Tolumonas auensis DSM 9187: one gene and its partner. The main gene of each other region encodes a partner of the protein of the gene in region 2 in a complex. Links are inferred from orthologs where the notes say so. Each region holds a gene or a part of one and is shown on either strand. Other genes may lie near its edges.

What was found.
Region 1: the proteins of uvrD (region 2) and uvrB are in contact, whole or in part, in a crystal structure (PDB 7EGT), measured with the Thermus thermophilus proteins. The link is inferred for Tolumonas auensis DSM 9187 from one-to-one orthologs. Residues at the interface, in WP_096412145.1 of Thermus thermophilus: His654, Arg656, Phe657, Gln666, Asp668, Glu669, Lys680, Arg681, Leu682, Ser683, Lys685, Tyr686, Ala687; in WP_096411307.1 of Thermus thermophilus: Glu23, Leu25, Arg26, Asp27, Gly28, Glu29, Arg30, Phe31, Arg55, Glu326, Asp327, Phe328, Glu379, Ser382, Gln383, His398, Gly400, Arg401.

The regions. Positions count from the first base shown.
Region 1 is NC_012691.1:1,215,819-1,219,062, reverse strand. What follows is about bases 7-2,922. They hold uvrB (excinuclease ABC subunit UvrB), read right to left. Parts: upstream 2,512-2,922; coding sequence 502-2,511; downstream 7-501. Other genes in these bases: folE (GTP cyclohydrolase I FolE), read left to right, coding at 7-465. In the rest of the region: more of folE, read left to right, coding at 1-6. UniProt on the Escherichia coli protein: The UvrABC repair system catalyzes the recognition and processing of DNA lesions. A damage recognition complex composed of 2 UvrA and 2 UvrB subunits scans DNA for abnormalities.
Region 2 is NC_012691.1:391,996-395,232, reverse strand. Bases 147-3,055 are described here. They hold uvrD (DNA helicase II), read left to right. Parts: upstream 147-460; coding sequence 461-2,650; downstream 2,651-3,055. Other genes in these bases: TOLA_RS01840 (LemA family protein), read left to right, coding at 2,813-3,055; kup (low affinity potassium transporter Kup), read left to right, coding at 147-317. In the rest of the region: more of kup, read left to right, coding at 1-146; more of TOLA_RS01840, read left to right, coding at 3,056-3,237. UniProt on the Escherichia coli protein: A helicase with DNA-dependent ATPase activity. Unwinds DNA duplexes with 3'-5' polarity. Translocates on single-stranded DNA with 3'-5' polarity. Initiates unwinding more efficiently from a nicked substrate than double-stranded DNA.

The DNA of each region.
Region 1 (3,244 bases), 820 kb from region 2 along the record:
CATCGGATCGCCAAGATGTATGTGGATGAGATATTTTCCGGACTTGATTACGGTTCATTCCCGAAAATTACCCTGATTGAAAACAAGATGGGTACTGATGAGATGATAAAAGTGCAGGATATTGGTTTAACCAGTACCTGCGAACACCATTTCGTTACTATCGATGGAAAAGCGACGGTGGCTTATATTCCGAAAGATAAAATTATCGGATTATCCAAAATCAACCGGATTGTAAACTTCTTCGCGAAACGCCCTCAGGTGCAGGAACGGCTGACACAACAGATCCTGGTTGCGTTGCAGGTCCTGTTAGGTACCGATAATGTCGCTATTACCGTGACCGCAACCCACTACTGCGTTAAATCGCGGGGGGTTATGGATGCATCAAGTCAAACCACCACCACCGCTCTGGGTGGTGTATTCAAAAGCAGCGCTGCTACACGTCACGAATTCCTCAGCCGCGCCTGATCTGACGTCACCACCGCATTGCTGCGGTGGTTTCCGTTAGCCCATCGTCAATTGTTGCTGCAGTTCATGGATCTGATCACGCAAGGTTGCCGCCTGCTCAAATTCCAGATTCCGCGCATGTTCAAACATCTGATTTTCCAAACGCTTGATCTCTTTTGCCAGCTCTTTCGGATGCAGCCACTGATAATGTGCGCCGGGTTCGGCCACTTTTTTGGCGTTTTTCCCCTGCGTTTTACTGCTCACGCCGCCGAGCTGCATGACATCCACGACCTTTTTATTTAACCCTTTCGGTGTAATACCGTGCTCGAGGTTAAATGCCTGCTGCACTGCACGGCGACGATGGGTTTCATCGATCGCTGTTTTCATGGAATTCGTGATGCGATCACCATACAGGATCGCTTTACCATTCAGGTTACGGGCGGCACGACCAATCGTCTGAATCAGAGAACGGGTCGAACGCAGGAAGCCCTCTTTATCCGCATCCAGAATCGCTACCAGCGACACCTCAGGCATATCCAGACCTTCGCGCAGGAGGTTGATACCCACCAGGACGTCAAACTCGCCCAGACGCAGATCACGGATGATCTCCATACGTTCAACGGTATCGATATCAGAATGCAGATAACGCACCCTGACACCATGCTCATGCAGATATTCAGTCAGATCTTCAGACATGCGCTTGGTCAATGTCGTAACCAGCACGCGCTCATTCAGCTTCACCCGCAGCCGGATTTCTGACAACAGATCATCCACCTGGGTCGTGACCGGACGAACTTCAATTTCCGGATCCAGCAATCCGGTTGGCCGAACCACTTGCTGTACAACATCTCCGCCTGATTTTTCCAATTCATAGGCCGCCGGTGTTGCCGAGACAAAAATGGTTTGCGGCATCAGAGCTTCAAACTCGTCGAACTTCAGCGGACGGTTATCCAGTGCCGATGGCAAGCGGAAACCATATTCCACCAGTGTCTCTTTGCGGGAACGATCACCTTTATACATGCCACCGATTTGCGGCACCGTCACGTGAGATTCATCGATAATCAGCAAGCCATCTGCCGGCAGATAGTCAAATAAGGTTGGTGGTGGTTCGCCGGTAGCCCGCCCCGACAGATAACGGGAATAGTTTTCAATGCCCGAGCAGTATCCCAGCTCCTGCATCATCTCAATATCAAACAATGTCCGCTGCGTCAGCCGCTGTTCTTCCAGTAGCTTATTCGCACTTAACAGCTGTTCACGCCGTTCAGCCAGTTCCACCTTAATGGTATCTATGGCCTGAAGAATAGTGTCCCGGGGCGTTACATAGTGACTTTTCGGAAATACTGTAAATCGGGGGATTACTTTTTCCACGGCACCGGTCAGCGGATCAAACAAACTCAACCGTTCAATTTCTTCATCAAACAACTCGACCCGTAATGCCAGTTTGTCTGATTCAGCCGGGAAGATATCAATCACCTCACCCCGCACACGGAATGTGGCGCGCTGGAATACAGCATCATTCCGGGTATATTGCAGTTCAGCCAGACGACGCAGAATATCGCGCTGATTAATAATATCGCCTTGCCGCAGATGCAGCATCATACTGAGATAAGCCTGCGGATCGCCCAGACCATAGATAGCGGAGACCGAAGCAACGATCACCACATCACGTCGTTCCAGTAAGGCTTTAGTGGCAGACAAACGCATCTGCTCAATGTGTTCATTGATCGCAGCGTCTTTCTCTATAAAGGTATCTGTTGTGGGAACATAAGCTTCCGGCTGGTAGTAGTCGTAATAAGAAACAAAATATTCGACTGCGTTTTCCGGGAAGAATTCGCGCATTTCACCATAAAGCTGTGCGGCCAGGGTCTTATTGGGTGCCAGGATCATGGTGGGGCGATTCAGTTTCGCGATCACATTAGCCATGGTGAAGGTTTTTCCTGAACCCGTCACCCCTAACAATGTTTGATGAGCCAGACCAGCATCAATCCCATCCAGTAACCGGGCAATAGCCTCGGGCTGATCGCCCGCTGGCTGGAACTGACTTTCCAGCTTAAAGGTTTTACTCATATCTTTACCACACCATAAATCATGGGCTCATAATATATGTTAGCCCGTGCTGTAGCACTATTTCGTCATCCGGCGAAAGTCGGTTAACCCGCAGTATTGAGTATATTGTCACCACAGAGACTATTTTTTCATCAAACGAGATCTGCGTCGGATTTATGTCTTGACCAGCCCACCCCATCTGAGTAGTATCGCTCGCCCATTCCCTCGTAGTTCAGTCGGTAGAACGGCGGACTGTTAATCCGTATGTCACTGGTTCGAGTCCAGTCGAGGGAGCCAGATTTCTTAGTACATCCTTTCGCAAACTTCCACTTATCCACGGTTTTTTCCTACTGTGCGCCAAAATAATGCACATTTTTTAATGCTGTATTTTTGTTCAGACTTTATTTATAGCCCCTTATCTCTCCCCTTCCCCTTAAAAACTAATGCATTGATTTAATTACATTTTAATTTTGCAATAAATTTACGCTTGTTTTTTGTACGCCTTGAGCCACGCGGCTTAGCACAGGATATAAGAAAACAACTCACAGGGTTATCCACAGATTCTGTGGGTAAACGACGCGAGCCCTTGCCACTACTGGTGTTGGCTTGCTGTTGATAAAAATACACCTGTTTGAAACTGTTCATCAATTCAGCAATCGAACCAGAACTGCCGTTTTTTCCTGTTTCCTTGGTTGACAGTGACCATACCAATCAGTAACATGCGCCCCGTCCTGATGTGACGATTCCCTCGTAG
Region 2 (3,237 bases):
TGGATCCAGACCAGCATATCGAGATCAAATCATTGTCACCGAATGTATGGCGCATTTCAGCGACCTACGGTTTCCATGAAACACCCGATGTGTATGAGGTGTTCCGCCGTTGTGCAATGAAAGGCATGGCGTTTAACCTGAATACCACCTCGTTCTTCCTGTCACGCGAGACGTTGCTCCCGTCACATCGATCAATCCTGGCACGATTACGAGCCGCATTGTTCATCTGGCTAAGCAAAAACTCGCTGCGTACCAACGACTTTATCCATGTACCGGCCGATCGGGTGGTGGAAATGGGTGTACAGGTCGAAGTATAAGCTCACCTGTTGCACATGAGCCGGGGTTATTCCCCGGCTTTTTTGTCTGTTGGGTCTGCGAACAACAACAGGTATAATCTTTTTTTACTGTATAAAAACCCACCCCTGTTCACACCGGGTGAGGCATTATTTCTGGAGCTGTGATGGATATCTCCCACCTGCTGGATGGTCTGAACGATAAACAACGCGACGTCGTTGCAGCTCCGCTGCAAAACATGCTGGTACTGGCTGGTGCCGGTAGTGGCAAGACCCGGGTGCTGGTTCATCGCATTGCCTGGTTGTTACAGATCGAGCAGGTATCCCCGCACAGCATTCTGGCCGTAACCTTCACCAACAAAGCGGCCGCAGAGATGCGCGGACGTATTGAACGTCTGCTCGGAAACAGTCTCGGTTTTGGCCGCGGCGGCATGTGGATCGGCACCTTTCATGGTTTGGCTCATCGTCTGCTGCGGGCTCATCCGCTGGATGCCAATCTGCCGGAAGATTTTCAGATCATCGACAGCGATGATCAGTTGCGGCTGCTGAAACGCATTCTGCGGAACCTGAATCTGGACGAAAAGCAGTGGGTACCCCGCGCCGTTGCCGGTTATATCAACAGCAAAAAAGACGAAGGCTTACGTCCGCACCATATTGATGTTTATGATCCGGTGGGCCGCACCTACCAGAAAATTTATGCCACCTATCAGGAAACCTGTGATCGTGCCGGTTTAGTCGATTTTGCCGAACTGCTGCTGCGGGCCCATGAGTTATGGCTGCATAAACCCCATCTGCTGGAACACTATCAGCAACGCTTCCGCCATATTCTGGTGGATGAATTTCAGGATACTAACGGCATTCAATACGCCTGGATCCGCATGCTCGCCGGTGACAGCAGCAAGGTGATGATCGTCGGGGATGATGACCAGTCCATCTACGGCTGGCGTGGTGCCCGCGTGGAGAACATCCAGCGTTTCATGCAGGATTTTGACGACGTACAAACCATCCGTCTGGAACAGAATTACCGTTCCACCAGCACCATATTGAAAGCGGCTAACCAGCTTATTGCCAACAACTCAGCCCGGCTGGGTAAAGAACTCTGGACGGATGGTGTCGCTGGCGAATCAATTTCCGTCTATGCCGCCTTCAATGAAATTGATGAAGCCCGCTTTGTAGTCAGTCGCCTGAAAGCCTGGCGCGAACAGGGTAACAGCTTGCTGGACGCCGCCATTTTATACCGGAACAACGCCCAGTCGCGCATTCTGGAAGAGGCGCTGATGCAGGAACAGTTACCGTATCGTATCTACGGTGGTCTGCGCTTCTTCGAACGTCAGGAGATCAAAGATGCCATCGCTTACCTGCGTCTGCTCAGCAATCACAGTGACGATGCCTCCTTTGAACGCGTCGTTAACACCCCAACCCGCGGCATCGGCGATCGGACGCTGGGCCTTATCCGGGAAGCAGCTCGTGACCGGAGCCTGAACCTGTGGCAATCCGCCTGGCAGTTGTGTGAGCAGGGTGTGCTGGCTGGCCGGGCTGCCAATGCGGTGCGTAACTTTCTCGCGCTAATCAATCAGCTGGAAACCGATACGTCAGAATTACCGCTGCATGTGCAGGTCGATCGGGTGATCCGCCAGTCCGGTTTATGGACGCATTACGAAAACGAGAAAGGTGAAAAGGGTCAGTCACGTATCGAAAACCTGGAAGAACTGGTCAACGCCACCCGGTTATTTCGTCCGGCCGAAGAATATCTGGATATGAGCCCGCTGACCGCCTTTCTGGCACATGCCACGCTGGAGTCCGGCGATAAACAGGCGGATGAATTTGACGAAGCGGTACAGCTGATGACACTGCACAGCGCCAAAGGGCTCGAATTCCCGCTGGTCTTTATGGTGGGTGTTGAAGAAGGCATGTTCCCCAGCCAGCAGAGTTCGGAAGAACCGGGACGCCTCGAAGAAGAACGCCGTCTCTGCTATGTCGGCATGACCCGAGCGATGCAGAAGCTCTATCTGACGCATGCGGAAAGCCGCCGTCTGTACGGGAAAGAGAGTTACAACCGCCCCAGCCGCTTTCTGAAAGAGTTGCCCAGTGACTGTCTGGAAGAAATCCGGCTGCGGACACAGGTCGGCTGGAGTAACAGCGCTCAGTCGCAAAGCCGTTTTAGTCAGGAAAAGCTGCAGGACAGTTTCGCCAGTACCGGTTTTAAACTGGGTCAACGGGTGCTGCATCCGACCTTTGGTGAAGGTGTGGTGCTTAACTATGAAGGCGTCGGTGCACAAAGCCGGGTGCAGGTAAACTTTGCCACAGCTGGCAGCAAATGGCTGGTCGTTGCCTATGCCCGTCTGGAAGCTATTTAATGCATCATCCGGTCAGGCCCTTGATGGTCTGGCCGTTCATAACTGAATGAAATAAGTCATCGCTTCCGCAAGCTTATATCACTTTTCCTGCACAAAGGACGCGACTAACTCCATCCGGTTACACTACACTCTGCAGAGTTAACTTTTCATGCAGGGATGTGAATGATGATCGGATTACTGGTGGTACTCGGTGTTCTGTTACTGGCCGTGTTCTGGCTTGTCTCTATTTATAATCAGTTGGTTGCACTCAAAGGCCGCTATCAGAATGCGTTTGCTCAGATCGAAGTGCAGCTGAAACGCCGTTACGATTTAATCCCCAATCTGGTCGAAACCGCCAAAGGCTATTTGCAGCATGAGAGTAAAACGCTGACTGCCGTCACTGAAGCACGCAATGCTGCCTTAGCCGGACTGAAAGCCGCCACGGCAGCACCGGGTAATCCGGCGGCCATGCAACAGCTTGCCGCTGCCGAACACCAATTACATGGTGCATTGCAGGGGCTTAACATACAAATCGAAGCTTATCCTGATCTGAAAGCCAATGAGAATATGCTGCAGCTATCAGAAGAGCTGACAGCAACCGAAAACCG